Regions from separate parts of the Streptomyces sp. NPDC048211 genome, predicted to be linked through region 1. Evidence: riboswitches for the same ligand, from Rfam matches in the RefSeq annotation. Region 1 holds a riboswitch; each other region holds the start of a gene.
The links. A riboswitch is a leader RNA that binds a small molecule or an ion and turns the genes downstream of it on or off. The one in region 1 is predicted to bind thiamine pyrophosphate.
Positions count from the first base shown of each region.

Region 2: it holds a riboswitch for thiamine pyrophosphate, as region 1 does, so the genes downstream of both, ACGFZA_RS19710 (purine-cytosine permease family protein) here and thiC (phosphomethylpyrimidine synthase ThiC) in region 1, are expected to answer to the same signal.
Region 3: it holds a riboswitch for thiamine pyrophosphate, as region 1 does, so the genes downstream of both, ACGFZA_RS06460 (thiamine ABC transporter substrate binding subunit) here and thiC (phosphomethylpyrimidine synthase ThiC) in region 1, are expected to answer to the same signal.
Region 4: it holds a riboswitch for thiamine pyrophosphate, as region 1 does, so the genes downstream of both, thiO (glycine oxidase ThiO) here and thiC (phosphomethylpyrimidine synthase ThiC) in region 1, are expected to answer to the same signal.

Region 1 covers NZ_JBIDAD010000006.1:366,469-370,642, forward strand. The annotation lists gene ACGFZA_RS23925 (IclR family transcriptional regulator) at 38-808, shown strand; gene ACGFZA_RS23930 (SsgA family sporulation/cell division regulator) at 910-1,347, shown strand; gene ACGFZA_RS23935 (YibE/F family protein) at 1,428-2,759, opposite strand; TPP riboswitch at 2,830-2,963, shown strand; gene thiC (phosphomethylpyrimidine synthase ThiC) at 2,956-4,174, shown strand, end outside.
Region 2 covers NZ_JBIDAD010000005.1:11,182-15,355, forward strand. The annotation lists gene ACGFZA_RS19705 (dienelactone hydrolase family protein) at 424-1,158, shown strand; gene ACGFZA_RS19710 (purine-cytosine permease family protein) at 1,229-2,629, opposite strand; TPP riboswitch at 2,619-2,712, opposite strand; gene ACGFZA_RS19715 (formylglycine-generating enzyme family protein) at 2,757-3,722, opposite strand; gene ACGFZA_RS19720 (ROK family transcriptional regulator) at 3,719-4,174, opposite strand, start outside.
Region 3 covers NZ_JBIDAD010000001.1:1,421,262-1,425,435, reverse strand. The annotation lists gene ACGFZA_RS06465 (ABC transporter permease) at 1-468, opposite strand, end outside; gene ACGFZA_RS06460 (thiamine ABC transporter substrate binding subunit) at 555-1,658, opposite strand; TPP riboswitch at 1,739-1,855, opposite strand; gene rlmN (23S rRNA (adenine(2503)-C(2))-methyltransferase RlmN) at 1,897-3,003, opposite strand; gene ACGFZA_RS06450 (phosphatidate cytidylyltransferase) at 3,108-4,174, opposite strand, start outside.
Region 4 covers NZ_JBIDAD010000004.1:711,273-715,446, forward strand. The annotation lists gene ACGFZA_RS19440 (thiazole synthase) at 1-720, opposite strand, end outside; gene thiS (sulfur carrier protein ThiS) at 724-966, opposite strand; gene thiO (glycine oxidase ThiO) at 963-2,144, opposite strand; TPP riboswitch at 2,142-2,254, opposite strand; gene ACGFZA_RS19455 (NAD(P)/FAD-dependent oxidoreductase) at 2,384-3,631, shown strand; gene ACGFZA_RS19460 (Rv2175c family DNA-binding protein) at 3,701-4,066, shown strand; gene thiE (thiamine phosphate synthase) at 4,166-4,174, shown strand, end outside.

The sequences.
Region 1 (4,174 bases):
CGGGCTGACCGCCCGTCACCATGCCTGGGGGTGACCGTTGACCACGGCATCGAGTACCGCTGTTCCGACGCTGATCGGATCGGTGCAGCGGGCGCTGAGGTTGCTGGAGGCTGTGGGCACCCATCGCGACGGTGCGCCGGCCAAGCAGCTGGCCCGGGAAGCGGGACTCCCCCTTCCCACCGCCTACCACCTGCTGCGCACGCTGACACACGAGGGATATCTGCGCAGGGAGAACGGGGTCTTCCTCTTCGGTGCCGCCGCGGAGCGGCTGGTGGACGACGGCGCACTGCAGAATCGTCGCAGCAGAATGACGCAGTCCCTGGGGCGGTGGCGGGACATCATCGGGGCCCCGGTGTACTGCGCGGTCTACCGCGACGGTGAGATCGAACTCGTCGCGGTCGCGGACACTCCCGCTCTGCCGGCGGTGGAGGAGTGGGCGGCCTTCGGCGAAACGGGCCATGCCCACGCGATCGGCCAGTGTCTGCTGAGCCAGCTCGACGAGCAGGCGCGCGAGGACCATCTCGACCGGCATCCGGTCCGCCCGCTGACTCGCTACTCGGTGCGTGACCGCCCGGCACTTCTCGAGCGGCTGCGGTCGGTCGAGCGTACGGAACCTGTCATCGAACGACAGGAGTACGCCCTCGGGACGGTCTGCGCGGCCATCCCGATCACGGCCGGATTCACCGCCGCCGCGATGGCCATTTCGGTCCCCCTCGACCAGGAAGATCGGTTGCTCCCCGCAGTCGAACGACTACGTGGCGAAGTGGCCAGCCTCTTGCGTTCGTTCGTGTTCTCTATCAGTATCTGAAAAATCACTCCTTGTGATCTGCTATCGGGTGCACCACGATGGCGTCAATAGGGCCATGGGGGATCATTCCTGGCCAGATTCATCTACTGCGGGGTTGAACGATGCGCGAGTCGGTTCAAGCTGAGGTCATGATGAGCTTCCTCGTCTCCGAGGAGCTCTCTTTCCGTATCCCGGTGGAGCTCCGGTACGAAGTGTGCGATCCGTACGCGATCCGGATGACCTTCCATCTCCCCGGCGACGCCCCCGTCACCTGGGCTTTTGGCCGTGAGCTGCTGCTCGACGGTCTCAACAGCCCCAGTGGTGACGGCGACGTGCACATCGGGCCGACGGAGCCCGAAGGGCTGTCCGACGTCCACATCCGGCTCCAGGTGGGCGCCGACCGTGCGCTGTTCAGGGCCGGCACGGCACCTCTTGTGGCCTTCCTCGACCGGACGGACAAGCTCGTGCCACTCGGGCAGGAGTGCACGCTGGGTGACTTCGAGGGCAATCTGGAAGAGGCGCTGGGGCGGATTCTGGCCGAGGAACAGAACGCCGGCTGACGAAGACCGTGCCCATGGCCTGTATGCCGCTCGAACAGCACACCTGCCGAACGGGTGAATCGCTCTCCGTGTCCGGGCACTCAGGACCTCGCCCGGCGACGGCGTCCCCTGCCGTTGCGTACGGGTGCCTGCGCTTCGGATTTCGCCGCGAATCCGGTGCGGTCCGCAGCGACGACCAGTGCCGCGAGCGCGGTGGTCACCGGCACCGAGGCGACCAGTCCGATCGAGCCGATCAGGGTGCGCACGATCTCCTCCGCCACCAGTTCGCTGTTGGCCACCGCTCCCACGCTGCTCCGGGCGATCGAGAACAGCAGCAGCAGCGGAAGCGCGGCGCCCGCATAGGCCAGCACCAGGGTGTTGACCACAGAGGCGATGTGGTCGCGTCCGATTCTGATCCCTGCCCGGTAGAGCTCCTTCGCACTCATCGTCGGGTCCGCCTGATGCAGTTCCCAGACCGCCGAGGTCTGGGTGACCGTCACATCGTCGAGTACCCCGAGGGATCCGATGATGACGCCGGCCAGCAGCAGCCCGCTCATGTCGATGTGCGGATACAGGCCGTGGATGAGGCCGGTGTTGTCGTCGGTGTTCCCGCTCAGGCTCGCCCAGCCGATGAAGAGCGAGCCGAGCAGTCCGATCAGCAGCAGTGAGATCAGGGTGCCGATGACGGCGACCGAGGTGCGGGCGGTCAGTCCGTGGCAGATGTAGAGCGCGATCAGCATGATGGCGCCGGCCCCGACGACTGCCACGACCAGCGGGTTCGAACCTTGCAGGATCGCCGGAAGGATGAACAGCGTCAGGACGGCGAACGACAGGGCGAGTGCCACCAGAGCCATGACCCCGCGCATCCTGCCGACGGCGACCACCACCAGGGCGAAGATCCCGGCCAGCAGCAGCAGCGGGAACTTCCGGTCCACATCGGTCACGGAGTACTGGAGGTCATGGGGCGCGTCGGGGGCGTATGCGACGACCACCCCCTGTCCCTCCCGCAGCTGTCGGGGTGCGTCCGGCTGGACGACCTCGATGAACCGGCGGCCCTTTTCCTGGCCGCTCGTCACTTCGACGGTGGCCTTCTCGCACAGGTCCTCGCCGGTGGGCGGTTCACTCGTGGTCGGTGACGTGTCACCGCTGACGGGGATCTGGGAGGCGTTCACGTCCTTGCAGTCGATCTTGTCGATGTTCACCACCTTGCCCTGCTGGGTCTGCCGGTCGAAGCCGACGCCGGTGCGCTCGTGCGCGGGCGCACCACCGGGCCAGAGGACCACGAGCCCGACGACGACCGCAGCCGCGAACGGAATCAGCACGGCGGCGATCACTTTGCGCAGATGGCCGGAGACGGGTGCGGCGGGGCCATGGCTGTGGGAATGCGTGTGCTGATGGCCCTGCGGTGCGGAGTCGTTATGAGGGGATGTCACCGGCCGATCATCGCAAGAGGGACGGGGCCCTCTGGCCAGCCGGCCGATGAGGGCGCTAGCGTGGTGGCACCTTTGCACACGCGGGAGCTCGGAGCACCGGGCTGAGAGGGCGCTGATCTCCGTACGTCCGTACGGGACAGGCTGCGCCGACCGCCGAACCTGTTACCGGGTAATGCCGGCGTAGGGAGTAGGTCTCATGACCACATCGGACGTACGCACGCCTGCCTCGAACCAGAGCGACGAGGCGGAGAAGTCCATCGGATGGCACAAGGGTTACGTCCAGGGCTCACGCCCGGACCTCCGGGTGCCGGTCCGCAAGGTGCACCTCACCAACGGCAACGACGTGACGCTGTACGACACCTCGGGGCCGTACACCGATCCCTCGGCCGAGACCGATGTCCGCCGCGGACTGGCGCCTCTGCGGGAGAACTGGATCATCGCCCGCGGCGACACCGAGGAGTACACGGGGCGTCCGGGCCGTCCCGAGGACGACGGGCTCAAGCACACCTCACCGCGCGGTGGGCTGCGCAATCTGGATGCCGTCTTCCCGGGCCGTCCGCGCCAGCCGCGGCGCAGCCGGGACGGCCGGCCCGTCACCCAGCTCGCGTACGCCCGCCGGGGCGAGGTCACCCCGGAGATGGAGTACGTCGCGATCCGGGAGAACGTCGCGCCGGAGGTGGTCCGCGAGGAGATCGCCGCCGGCCGGGCCGTGCTGCCGGCCAACGTCAACCACCCGGAGATCGAGCCGATGATCATCGGTAAGCGGTTCCTGGTGAAGGTGAACGCCAACATCGGCAACTCCGCGGTCTCGTCCTCCATCGAGGAGGAGGTGGACAAGATGACCTGGGCGACCAAGTGGGGCGCCGACACCGTCATGGATCTGTCCACCGGGCGCAACATCCACACCACCCGTGAGTGGGTTCTTCGCAACTCCCCCGTGCCGATCGGCACCGTGCCCCTGTACCAGGCCCTAGAGAAGGTCGACGGCAAGGCGGAGGAGCTGACCTGGGAGATGTACAAGGACACCGTCATCGAGCAGGCCGAACAGGGCGTCGACTACATGACGGTCCACGCCGGCGTGCGCCTGCCGTACGTTCCGCTGACGGCCCGCCGTAAGACCGGCATCGTCTCCCGGGGCGGCTCGATCATGGCGGCGTGGTGTCTCGCGCACCACAAGGAGTCGTTCCTCTACGAGAACTTCGAGGAGCTCTGCGAGATCCTCGCCTCGTACGACGTGACGTACTCCCTCGGCGACGGGCTGCGGCCCGGGTCGATCGCGGACGCCAACGACGAGGCCCAGTTCGCGGAGCTGCGTACGCTCGGCGAACTGAACACCGTCGCCAAGCGGTTCGGCGTCCAGACCATGATCGAGGGCCCGGGGCACGTCCCGATGCACAAGATCAAGGAGAACATCG
Region 2 (4,174 bases), on a different contig from region 1:
CAGCTACGGCACCTCTCCCCGTAGCCTCAACGGCACGGGGTGCCCCTCCGTTGCCGGAACGTCCGCATGCATCGAGTACGCGGACGTTCCTCCGTCTTGCGATGCACCGCATCCGACGCCGGGCGCTGATCCACCAGGTTGCGGGACAGCCCTCAGGTCCGGAAGAGGGCGGAGAGACGCGGCTCACGCAACGGCCCGTGACCCGGCGGCCTGGCACCCCTGCCGGCCGGTGGGCTACGTTATGACGCGATGACCACCGGGACGGCCTCGCGCCACACACGAATCGGCGACCCGGCACTCCCCTGAGCGCCGTACGGGCCGGTACCGGCCCGCTGCCGGACCGGGGATCCGGCGCTGCTGCGCGGGCCCCGCCTCCTGCCGTGTTGATGACAGCTCGACACGTCAACCACGACAGGAGAACTCATGACCGTCAAGACGCTGCACATTCCCACCGCGGACGGCAGGGCCGACGCCTTCGCCGCCTTTCCCGACCGCGGCGAGCGATGCCCGGGTGTGCTGATGTACCCGGACGGCTTCGGCATCCGGCCCGTGCTGCGGGAGATGGCCCGCGAACTCGCCGGGCACGGTTACTACGTGCTCGTCCCCAACCTCTTCTACCGCCACGGCCCGGCGCCGGTGATCGATCTTCCCGAGCACATCGGGGAAGGAACCCGGGCGAAGGTGTTCGAGCAGTTGATGCCCCTGATCGAGGCGCACACCGTCGAACGTGCCCTGAGCGACGCCGACGCCTACCTCCGGTTCCTCACCGCCCAGCCCGAGGTCGTCGACGGACCGGTCGCGGTGACCGGGTACTGCTTCGGCGGTCTCCTGGCGGTGCGCACCGCCGCGGCCCACCCCGGCCAGGTGGCCGCCGTCGCCGGATTCCACGGTCCCGTGGGCGCCGACGGGCCCGACACCCTGAACCGTCTCACCGCCGAGGTCTACTTCGCCCACGCCGAGACGGACATGACCCCCGAGTCGCTCGGCGCGCTCGATCAGGCACTGGACGCCGCCGGTGTCACCCACACCTCGGAGATCCTTCCGGGGACCGCCCACGGCTTCACCATGTCCGACACCGACGCCTTCGATGCCGCCGCGCTGCAACGCCATTGGGACCGCCTGCTGCCCCTGCTCGGCCGCACCCTGGCCGGCGGCTGAGCCTCCGGCCCGCCCTCAGGACACGGGTCCGACGGCTGCGGAGCCCGCCCTGTGCCGCAGTGCCATGCGGTCAGGGCCGGTTGCGCAGCCGTAGCGGTGTGTAGACCGCCAGGGCCACGAGGAACGCGACACCGTACGCGAGGTCCGCTCCGTGCAGCGCCTTCGCGACCGGGCCCACGTACAGACTGGTGTTCATGAACGGCGTCGCCGCTGCGAAGCCGAGCGCGAAGGCGGCCGGCGCCGGCCACCAGGGCTGCGGGCGGGCGCTCTCGGCGGCCAGATCGACGGGTGCGCCGTCGCGTGCCCTGGCCCTGACGAACCAGTCGACGGCGACGATCGCGACGAATGCGGGGATCCAGTAGCCGACGAGCAGCAGGACGTTCTGGAAGCGTGTCGTGGTGTCCGCCGCGTGCATCCACAGCACGAGCGGGAAGCCGAGGGCCGCGGCGAGTGCGGCGGCGACGGGGCGCGGCAGGCGGACCCCCATGGTCTGCAACGCCAGCGATCCGCTGTAGTCGTTCATGGCGTTGCTGCACAGTGCGGCGAGGGCCACGGAGAGCAGCCCGAAGGCGCCGAGGGCGCCCCCGCCGAGCAGCGTGTCGATGCCGTGCGCGGTCTGGTCGGTGAAGACGGCCGCACCCCACAGGCCGAGGGTCTGGACCGCGACGAAGGAGACGCTGATGCCGAGCAGCGTGCACCAGAACATGCGCGGCGTGGACGCGGTGCGCGGCAGGTAGCGGCTGAAGTCACTGGCGTACGGCGCCCAGGACAGCGCCAGACTGAGCGCGATGGTGCACGTCAGGACGAACGCGCCCGCCCGGTCGGCGCCGTGCACGGTGCCGGTGGCGGCGGGGTGGACCCCGTCCAGGAGTTTCGTGGCGAGCACGACGAACGCGGCGGCCAGAGCGAACGTCATCACGGTCTGGAGCCGGTGGATCACCTCGTACCCCAGGACGCCGAGCGCGCCCTGCGCGGCCATCATGACCAGTACCCCCAGCCAGAACGGCCAGCCGCACAACTGGGCCAGCGCATCCCCGCCGAACAGGCCGATCAGCGCGTCCCAGGCGATGGACGACAGCCACTGCAGCGCGCCGGGCAGGACGACACCGCGGCCGAACGCGAGGCGTGCGAGCGGGAGCTGCCCGGCACCGGTCCGGCTGCCCCAGGTGCCCAGGTACGCGGTGGGCACGGCTCCCACGAGCGTGCCGAGCACGACGGCGGCGAGCGCCGTGGCGAAGTCCAGGCCCAGCGCGATGCCGACCGTGCCGGTGAAGACCCCGGTCATGGTCAGATTGGGGGCGAACCAGACGGTGAACAGCCGGCCGGGGCTGCCGTAGCGGCGGTCCTCGGGCACGGGGGCTATGCCGTGTGCCTCGATGCGCAGATCGCCGGGGGCGTTGGGCATGCGCCCGCCGAACGCGGGTCGCGGTTCCAGGGCGGCGCGCTCGTCCTGGGCATACGGCAATGACATGAGACATCCCTCCGCCAGTGCTAACTGGTTCAGGTTCGACGGGTGTGTTCTCAGCCCCTCGTGGGGCACCCCGTGTCCGGTGCGGCGGCCAGGATAGCCGGATGTGCGCGGCTCGCGACGCGGGGGGTCAGAGGGTGAGCGCGCAGCGGAAACCGCCGTGCCCCGTCGTACTGTCGGGGGTGTTGGAGGTGCGGGCGGCGACACGGTAGCGATTGCAGTACGAGCGGTGGCACAGGTACGAGCCGCCGCGCAGCACCCGGCTCCCGCCGTGCGGTGGACCGACGGGGTCGCGGCGGGTCTCGGGCCGGGCTTCGGCGTGCCAGTCGGCACTGAACCGGTCGGCGCACCACTCCCACACGTTGCCCGAGGTGTTGTGGAGCCCGTAGCCGTTGGGGGCGTACGCCTTGACGGGCGCGGTGCCCGTGAAGCCGTCCTCGCGGGTGTTGCGTACGGGGAAGTCGCCCTGCCAGATGTTGCAGCGGTGCCGGCCGTTCGGGGTGAGCTCGTCGCCCCAGGGGAAGCGGGCCCGGACGAGTCCGCCGCGGGCCGCCTTCTCCCACTCGGCCTCGGTGGGCAGCCGCTTGCCGGCCCAGCGGGCATAGGCCGTCGCGTCGTGCCACGACATGTGGACCACCGGGTGGTCGCGGCGGTCGCCGATCGAGGTGCCCGGTCCTTCGGGTGCCCGCCAGTACGCCCCGGCCACCGCCCGCCACCAGGGGGCGCCGGGCACCGTGCCCGCCAGCACGGCGTGCCGGGCGTGCGGGGGGACGAAGGAGCCGAAGACGTAGGACCAGCCGATGAGTTCGGCCTCGGTGCGGTACCCCGTGGCCTTGACGAAGACGGCGAAGCGGGCGTTGGTGACGGCGGTCGCGTCGATGTGGAACGGGGCGACGGTCACCTCGCGCACCGGCCCCTCGCCGTCGGCCGGGAACGCGTCCTCGTCCTCACCACCCATCAGGAACGGGCCACCGGGCACCGCCACCATGGCGCGCAGCAGTTCGGCGGGACGGCGCACGGGGACGGCGAAGTCCGCCGGGGGAGTGGCAGCGGCAGGCGCCGTGTGTGCGCGGGCGGGCCCGCAGCAGGCGTTCACGGTGAGCTCTCCTCGTCGCGCGGCCGGTCGTCCCCGGCATCCGGACCGGAAGCCGGCCGGTCGAGCAGCTCCGCCAGGTCCTGGCCGGTGGTGCGCAGCAGCAGCGCCACGCCGCCGAGCGCGGCCGCCTCGCCGCCGAGTGCGGATCCGCGTACCTCGATGGTGCGCGGCGCGGACGGCAGGGAGAGCGCGGCGAGCTGTTCACGGATCGGCGTGAGGACGAGCGCGTCGAGGGACGCCGGTTCGCCGTAGACGACGATGCATTCGGGGTCGACCTGAGCGGCGAGGGCCGCGAGCACCCGACCCGCGACGACGGCCGCGTCCCGGATCACCTCGGCCGTGTCCGGCTGGCCCGCGGCCGCGAGCGCGATCAGTTCGGCGGCGTCAGCGGCCCGCACGCCGCGATCGGCGCAGGCGGCCAGCAGGGCGGGGACGGAGATGAGGCCTTCCAG
Region 3 (4,174 bases), on a different contig from region 1:
CTCCTGCCGGGGGTCGAGCTGCGACCAGAGTCCGCCGACGGTGCGCACGACGACCGCGTAGTTGAAGAAGACATGGGCGAGCAGGATCGCCCACACCGTGGTGTCGAGCCGTACGCCCCACAGCTCGTCGAGGAACCCGCCCCGGCCCAGCAGCGCGAGGAACGCGGTGCCCACGACGACGGTCGGCAGGACGAACGGCACCGTGACGGCAGCCCGCAGCAGTTGCTTGCCGGGAAAGTCGAAGCGGGCGAAGACGTACGCGCCCGGCAGGGCGATCAGCAGGGTCAACACGGTCGAGGCGAGGGCCTGCCAGAGCGTGAACCAGAGGACGTGCTGGATGTCCGGCCGGCTCAGCACCTCGCCGATCCGCCCGAACTGCCAGACGCCGTCGGCCTTGAGCCCGCGTCCGACGATCGCCACGACGGGATAGGCGAAGAACACGGCGAAGAACGCCACGGGCACGGCCATCAGACCGAGCCGCACCGCGCCCCCGCGCAGCGTCCGGGCGCGCGCGGACTTCCCGCGCGCGCCCGGACCGCGTACGGGAGTCTTCGCTACTTCACTACGAGCGAGGACCATGACTGGACCCACTGCTCACGGTTCTTGGCGATCGTGTCCGGGGCGACGGTCGTCGGCTTGTCGACCGTGGCACCGAACTTCGTGAAGAGGTCCGGCACCTTCGCGCCCTCGGTGACCGGGCTGACGAACATGTTGAGCGGCATGTCCTCCTGGAACTTCTTGCTGATCAGGAAGTCCAGCAGGGCCTTGCCGCCGGCCTCGTTCTTCGCGCCGTCGAGCAGGCCCGCGAACTCGATCTGACGGAAGCACGTCCCCGTGGCGACGCCGGTCGGGGCGGTCTTCGGCTGCGGGTCCGCGTACAGCACCTCGACGGGCGGGCTGGAGGCGTAACTGACGACGAGCGGCCGGTCGGCCTTGGCCTTCTTGCCACCCGCGGAGCCGGAGAACTCCTCGTTGTACGCCTGCTCCCAGCCGTCGACGACCTTGACGCCGTTGTCCTTCAGCTTCTTCCAGTAGTCCTGGTAGCCGTCCTCGCCGTAGGTGGCGACGGTACCGAGGAGGAAGCCGAGGCCGGGCGAGGAGGTCGCCGCGTTCTCGGTGACGAGCAGGTTCTTGTACGCGGGCTTCGCCAGGTCGTCGAACGTCTTCGGCGGCGCGAGCTTCTTGTCGGCGAAGTACTTCTTGTCGTAGTTGATGCAGATGTCACCGGTGTCGACGGGGGTCACCCGGTGCTTCTCGGCATCCAGCTGCACGTCGGCGGCGACCTGGTCGATGCCCTTGGCGGCGTACGGCGTGAACAGGCCGTTGTCGAGGGCGCGCGAGAGCAGGGTGTTGTCGACGCCGAAGAACACGTCACCGCGGGGCGAACCCTTGGTGAGGATCTCCTGGTTGAGGGCGGCGCCGGCGTCCCCGCTCTTCAGCACCTTGACGGTGTAGCCGGTCTGCCGGGTGAACTCCTTCAGCACGTCCTTGGACGCGTTGAAGGAGTCATGGCTGACGAGGGTGACGGTCTTGGAGCCTGAGCCCTTGGTACCGCCGCTGCCGGCGGCCGAGTCGTCGGAGCTTCCGCAGCCCGCCAGCGCGGTCGCGCCGAGCGCCGCGGCGACGGCCGTCACCGCGATCTTCTTGGTGGTGCTCATGTGATTCCTCCTGGGGTGACCAGGAAGAGACGCGGCCCTGCCCGCGCCGGTGGAAACCGGAAGCGGGCAGGGCGCAACAGCTTGAGTAAGGTCCGAACTTCCTACCCGGAATGACCCGGGCGAGGTTCAGAGGGTCTGCGGCCAACCTGTCCTCGGTGCCGCACTCTCAGCGCTGTGGCGCTCCCCTGTCGGAATATGAAGTTGATTTCGAGCCCAGGCTACACGCCCGGTTTCGGCCTCACCGCTCGGATGCCGCCAGCTGTCCGCAGGCCCCGTCGATCTCCTGCCCACGGGTGTCCCGGACGGTCACCGGCACCCCGTGGGCGGCGATCGCCTCGACGAACGCCTTCTCGTCCTCGGGCCGCGAGGCGGTCCACTTCGAGCCGGGGGTGGGGTTCAGCGGGATCAGGTTGACGTGGACCCGCTTGCCCTTGAGGAGCCGGCCGAGCCGGTCGCCCCGCCAGGCCTGGTCGTTGATGTCGCGGATCAGCGCGTACTCGATGGAGATGCGGCGGCCGGACTTCTCCGCGTACTCCCACGCGGCGTCCAGCACCTCGCGCACCTTCCACCGGGTGTTGACCGGCACGAGGGTGTCGCGCAGCTCGTCGTCCGGGGCGTGCAGCGAGACAGCGAGACGGCACTTGAAGCCCTCGTCGGCGAAGCGGAGCATCGCGGGGACGAGGCCGACGGTGGAGACCGTGATCCCGCGCTGCGAGAGCCCGAGGCCGTCGGGCTCGGGGTCGGTCAGCCGGCGGATCGCTCCGACCACGCGGTTGTAGTTGGCGAGCGGCTCGCCCATACCCATGAAGACGATGTTGGAGAGCCGGGCCGGGCCGCCCGGGACCTCACCGTCGCGCAGCGCGCGCATGCCGTCCACGATCTGGTGGACGATCTCCGCGGTGGACAGGTTGCGGTCGAGACCGGCCTGCCCGGTGGCGCAGAACGGGCAGTTCATGCCGCAGCCGGCCTGCGAGGAGATACACATCGTGACGCGCTCGGGGTACCGCATCAGGACGGACTCGACCAGCGTCCCGTCGTGCAGCTTCCACAGCGTCTTACGGGTGGTGTCGTCGTCGCAGCTGATATGCCGGACCACGGACATCAGATCGGGGAACAGCGCCTCGGCGAGCTTGTCCCGCGATCCGGCGGGGATGTTGGTCCACTCCGACGGGTCGTGCGCGTACCGCGCGAAGTAGTGCTGCGAGAGCTGCTGCGCGCGGAAGGGCTTCTCGCCCGTCGCGGCGACGGCTTCCTTGCGCTCGGCGGGCGTGAGGTCGGCGAGGTGCCGCGGCGGCTTCTTGGCTCCGCGGGGCGCGACGAAAGTGAGTTCTCCGGGCTTAGGCATGGTTCTTCCAGTGTCGCAGACAGAACAGTGAGGGCCCGCCGCCCTGTGGACAACGGACCCTCACTCGTAAAAATGCAGGTCAGAAGGGGTGACCTGAGAACTTCTCAGCCGGAGCCGACGAAAATCACCATCAGCAGCCAGACGACCGGCGCCGTCGGCAGCAGGGAGTCCAGCCGGTCCATGATTCCGCCGTGCCCGGGCAGCAGCGTGCCCATGTCCTTGATGCCGAGGTCCCGCTTGATCATGGACTCGCCCAGGTCACCCAGGGTGGCGCTGGCGGCGACCGCGAGGCCGAGCAGCAGGCCCTGCCACCACGTGCCGTCGTCGATCAGGAACTGCATGCACAGCGCACCGGCCACCATCGCGAAGGCCACGGCTCCGAAGAGGCCCTCGCGGGTCTTCCCGGGGCTGATGCGCGGTGCAAGCTTGTGCTTGCCGAAGCGCCAGCCGACGGCGTACGCCCCCGTGTCGCTGACCACGGTCAGCAGCAGGAAGGTCAGAACCCGCTGCGGCCCGTCGTCGGCGGTCAGGAGCATGGCCACGAAGGTCGCCAGGAACGGCACGTAGAACGCGGCGAAGACGCCGGCCGTGACGTCCCTGAGGTAGTCCTCCGGTGGCTCGGTCATCCGCCAGACCAGTACCGCCAGAGCGGTCAGGGCCATGGCGATCCAGGCACCCTCCGCACCCCGCGCGTAACCGGCCACGACCATGGCCGCGCCACCGATCGCGAGCGGTACGAGGGGCGCCTTGATGCCCTTGCGCTCCTCCAGCCGGGAGGTGAGCTCCCACAGGCCCACGACGACGGCGACGACGATCACGCCGACGAAGACGGCCTGGACGATGAAGAGCGAGGCGACGACGACGGCACCGAGCCCTACGCCGACCCCTATGGCGGCTCCCAGATCACGGCCCGCACGCTTCTTCTGCGGGGGTGGCGGCGCGGTGGACATGGGCTCCTGCGGCTTCTCGTCGCGGAACAGGGGGCCGCCGCTCAGGCGTCCGGCCCCCTGGTCCCGGTCATCACGGTCGTCAGCGTCTCTACCTGCGTCGGGAACGTCCGGCACGATGGGCATGGGCCGAGTCTGCTGGGCGTCATGCACATCGTGTGCAGGACCCGCCGGAGCGGCCCGCATCTCGGGCGCAGCCCGATGGCCGGCGCCCTGCGGGACGC
Region 4 (4,174 bases), on a different contig from region 1:
GGGGATCCGCCCCGCGCGGTACGCGAGCCGTCCGCCCGCCACCGCGTGCCGCATCGCGCCGGCCATGAGCTCGGGTTCCTGGGCCCTGGTCACCGCCGACGCCAGCATCACGGCCGCGCACCCCAGCTCCATGGCGAGGGCCGCGTCCGACGCCGTGCCGGCGCCCGCGTCCAGGATCACGGGTACCCGCGCCTGCTCGACGATCAGCTGGAAGTTGTGCGGATTGCGGATGCCCAGACCCGAGCCGATGGGGGAGCCGAGCGGCATGATCGCCGCACACCCCACGTCCTCCAGCTTGCGGGCCAGCACCGGGTCGTCGTTCGTGTACGGGAGCACGGTGAATCCGTCGTCCACCAGCGTCTCCGCGGCGTCCAGCAGCTCGATGGGGTCCGGCAGCAGGGTGCGCTCGTCCGCCACCACCTCCAGCTTGACCCAGTCGGTGCCGAGCGCCTCGCGGGCGAGCCGGGCGGTGAGGACGGCCTCGCCCGCCGTGAAGCAGCCGGCCGTGTTCGGGAGCACGCGGATGGAGAGCCGCTCCAGGACGGAGAGCACGGAGCCCTGCACGGTCGGGTCGAGGCGGCGCATCGCCACGGTCGTCAGCTCGGTGCCGGAGGCGGTCAGGGACCGTTCCAGTACGTCCAGGCTGGGAGCCCCGCCCGTCCCCATGATCAGCCGGGAGCCGAAGACGGTGCCGCCGAGCGAGAAGAGGTCGTCGGACATGGGTCAGCCCCCCTGGACCGCGGTGAGGACCTCGACCCGGTCGCCGTCGCTGAGTGCGGCGGCGGGCCACTGGCCGCGCGGTACGACGGTCTCGTTCAGGGCGGCCGCGACGCCCGAGGGAGCACTGGTCAGCGAGGCGACCAGGACGTCCAGGGTGGTGCCCGGCGCGACGGCGAGGGCCTCGCCGTTCACGGAGACGGAAAGGGGGACGGGGAGCGGGACGGACACGGGGGTGGGCTCGGTCATGCGGGCTGCTCCTGAGGTACGGGGGCGGCGGCGGGTGAGAAGCGGCCGGGGGAGAAGGGGCGGGCCACCTCGGGCAGCTCGCCGCCCGCCAGCAGCTGCGCCATGGCGTCCCCGGTGACGGGGGTGAGCAGCACCCCGTTGCGGTGGTGGCCGGTGGCGAGGTGGAGGCCGCGCAGCGCGGTGGGCCCGAGGAGCGGGGCGTTGTCGGGGGAGGCGGGGCGCAGACCGGCGCGCGTCTCGGTGAGCGGCAGCTCGGTGATGCCTGGCACCAGTTCGTGCGCGTCGCGCAGCAGCTCGTACACACCGCCCGCCGTGACGGTGGTGTCCCAGCCCATCTCCTCGCTGGTGGCGCCGATGACCAGTTCGCCGTTCTCGCGCGGTACGAGATAGACATGGCTGCCCCGGACCACCGCCCGCACGGTGCGGGAGAGGAAGGGGGCGTACGTGGTGGGCACGGTCAGCCGCAGCACCTGGCCCTTCACCGGGCGGACCGGGGGCAGGACGTGCGCCGGCATCCCCGGGAGCCGGCCGCTCAGGCTGCCCGCGGCGAGTACGACCTGATCGGCACCGGCCCGCGTCCCGTCGGCCAGAACCGCTCCGACGGCCCGGTCACCCGTGACCGAGAGCCGCTCGGCCCGTTGGCGGTGGAGGACGACCCCGGCCCGTTCGCACGCAGTCAGCAGCGCGGCGGCCAGCCGTCGCGGGTCGACCTGGTGGTCGCCGTCGACCCGCAGTCCGCCGCGTATGCACGGCGCGAGCATCGGCTCCAGGCGACGGCACTCCCGGCCGGTGAGCCACTCCGACTCCAGGCCGGAGCGGCGTTGCAGGGCGTGGAGTTCCCGCAGATGGGCGCGGTCGTCGGCATCGAGCGCGACGGCCAGGGTCCCGCACGCGCGAAAGCCGATGTCCCGTCCGCTCGCCTCCTCCAGCTCGGCCGCGAACGCCGGATAGCGCGCGGCGGAGGCGACGTTGAGACCGAGCAGCATCTCCTCGCCGTAGTGGAGTTCGGTGACGGCGGCCAGCATTCCGGCAGCGACCTGGGCCGCGCCGCCGCCCGGTTCGGGATCGACGACCGCGGTGGCCAGGCCGCGCTGTGCGGCCCGCCAGGCGATCACCAGGCCGATGATGCCGCCCCCGATGACGAGGACGTCGGACCCGTTCGTACGGTGCGTGCCCATGGGCGTCCAGCCCCTCCCTTCGCCGGCATGACCCGGATCAGGTTCGTACGGTCGGAGGCCGCCCAGCCTCCCTCTCAGCCCGGTACGCCCGGGCTCCCGCGAGTGATGTGCACGGCCACCCTAAACCTCCGGCCCCCGCCGCCTGCAAGGGAGTGGATGCCTGAGCGGGGAAGGCGATCAGGTGGGCGCATCATGGGAACCAGCTTCCTGACGGGTCGTCAGGTGTTTAAGGTGGACGGGTGGACGAGCAGACCGGACCAGAGCAGACAGAGCCGCGGCAGCGCCGCCGCGTCGTGATCGCCGGAGCGGGCATGGCGGGCGTGCAGACCGCGGTGGCGCTGCGCGAACAGGGCTTCACCGGCCCCGTCACGCTGATCGGCGCCGAACCGCACCAGCCCTACGACCGGCCCCCGCTGTCCAAGGCGGTCCTCCTCGGCAAGGCCGAGGGCTCGGCCTTCGACATCGACTTCGAGGCGCTGGACATCACCCTGCGGCTCGGCCTCGACGTGACCGCGGTGCGCGCCGCCGACCACGAGCTGGACACCCCGGACGGGCCCGTGCCCTACGACGTCCTGGTCGTCGCCACCGGCGCCGAGCCCCTGGTGCTGCCCGGCACCGAGGGCATCCCGGGCGTCCACCTCCTGCGCACGCTGGACGACGCCGCCCGGCTGCGGCCGGTGCTCGAACGGCAGCACGACGTCGTGGTCGTCGGCGCGGGCTGGATCGGCGCCGAGTTCGCCACCGCGGCGCGTGCGGCCGGCTGCGCCGTCACCGTCGTCGAAGCGGCCGAACGCCCGCTCGCCGGCGCTCTGCCCGCCGAGGTCGCCGCGCCCATGGCCGGCTGGTACGCCGAGATCGGCGCCGGACTCCTGACCGGTGCCCGGGTCGACCGGGTCGAATCGGGCCGCGTGGTGCTGGCGGACGGCCGCGCGATCCCGGCGGACGCGGTCGTGGTCGGCATCGGTGCCCGGCCCGCGACCGGCTGGCTGGCCGGATCGGGGATCGAGCTCGGCCCGGACGGATCGGTGACCGCCGACGCGTCGCTGCGCACCTCGCTGCCCGATGTGTACGCGGTCGGGGACTGCGCCTCGTTCCCCTCGGCCCGGTACGGCGAGCGGCTGCTCGTGCACCACTGGGACAACGCCCTCCAGGGGCCCCGGACCGTCGCGGCCGCCGTCATCGCTCCCGGGGGCGACGGACCGCCTCCGGCCTACGACCCCGTGCCCTACTTCTGGTCCGAGCAGTTCGGCCGCTTCGTGCAGTACGCGGGCCATCACACGGGCGCCGACACCCTGGTGTGGCGCGGCGACCCGGCCGAACCGGCGTGGACGGTGTGCTGGCTGCGTGCCGGAGCGCTCGTCGCCGTACTGGCGGTCGGCCGTCCGCGCGATCTGGCGCAGGGGCGCCGACTCGTCGAATCGGGCGTGCAGCTCGCCCCCGAGCGGGTCGCCGACCCCTCCGTGCCCCTGAAATCGGCCACGCTCTGATGGCGTATCCGGCCCCCGTACGGTCGGCCCGGGTACCGACTGTCGGTCCGGGATGGCACGCTTGTCCCCGTGACCGAGATTGACGCAAAGATCGATGCTCTCGTCCCCGACTGGCTCCACCTTCCCGACATCGCCGAAATGCTCGATGTCGAGGTGACGCGTGTGCGCCAGCTGGTCAAGGAGGGCCAGCTCATCGCCGTACGACGTGGTGAGAACAGGGCGCTCCAGGTGCCTGCCGCCTTCATCGACGGCGACAAGGTGGTCAAGGGCCTTTCGGGGACCCTGACGCTCCTGAGGGACGACGGCTACTCCGACACGGAGATGCTGGAATGGCTCTTCACGCCCGACCCGAGCCTGCCGGGCACGCCCGCGCAGGCGCTGAGTGAGAATCGCGGCACGGAGGTGAAGCGCCGGGCCCAGGCGCTCGCCGTCTGACCGACAGCCGCACCGCGGATGCGGGCCGCACATCGCGGCCCGCACTCCGCGCGGCACCACCGACCCACCGCCATCGCCTTCCCCGGGGGGAACCGCACCATGTCCACG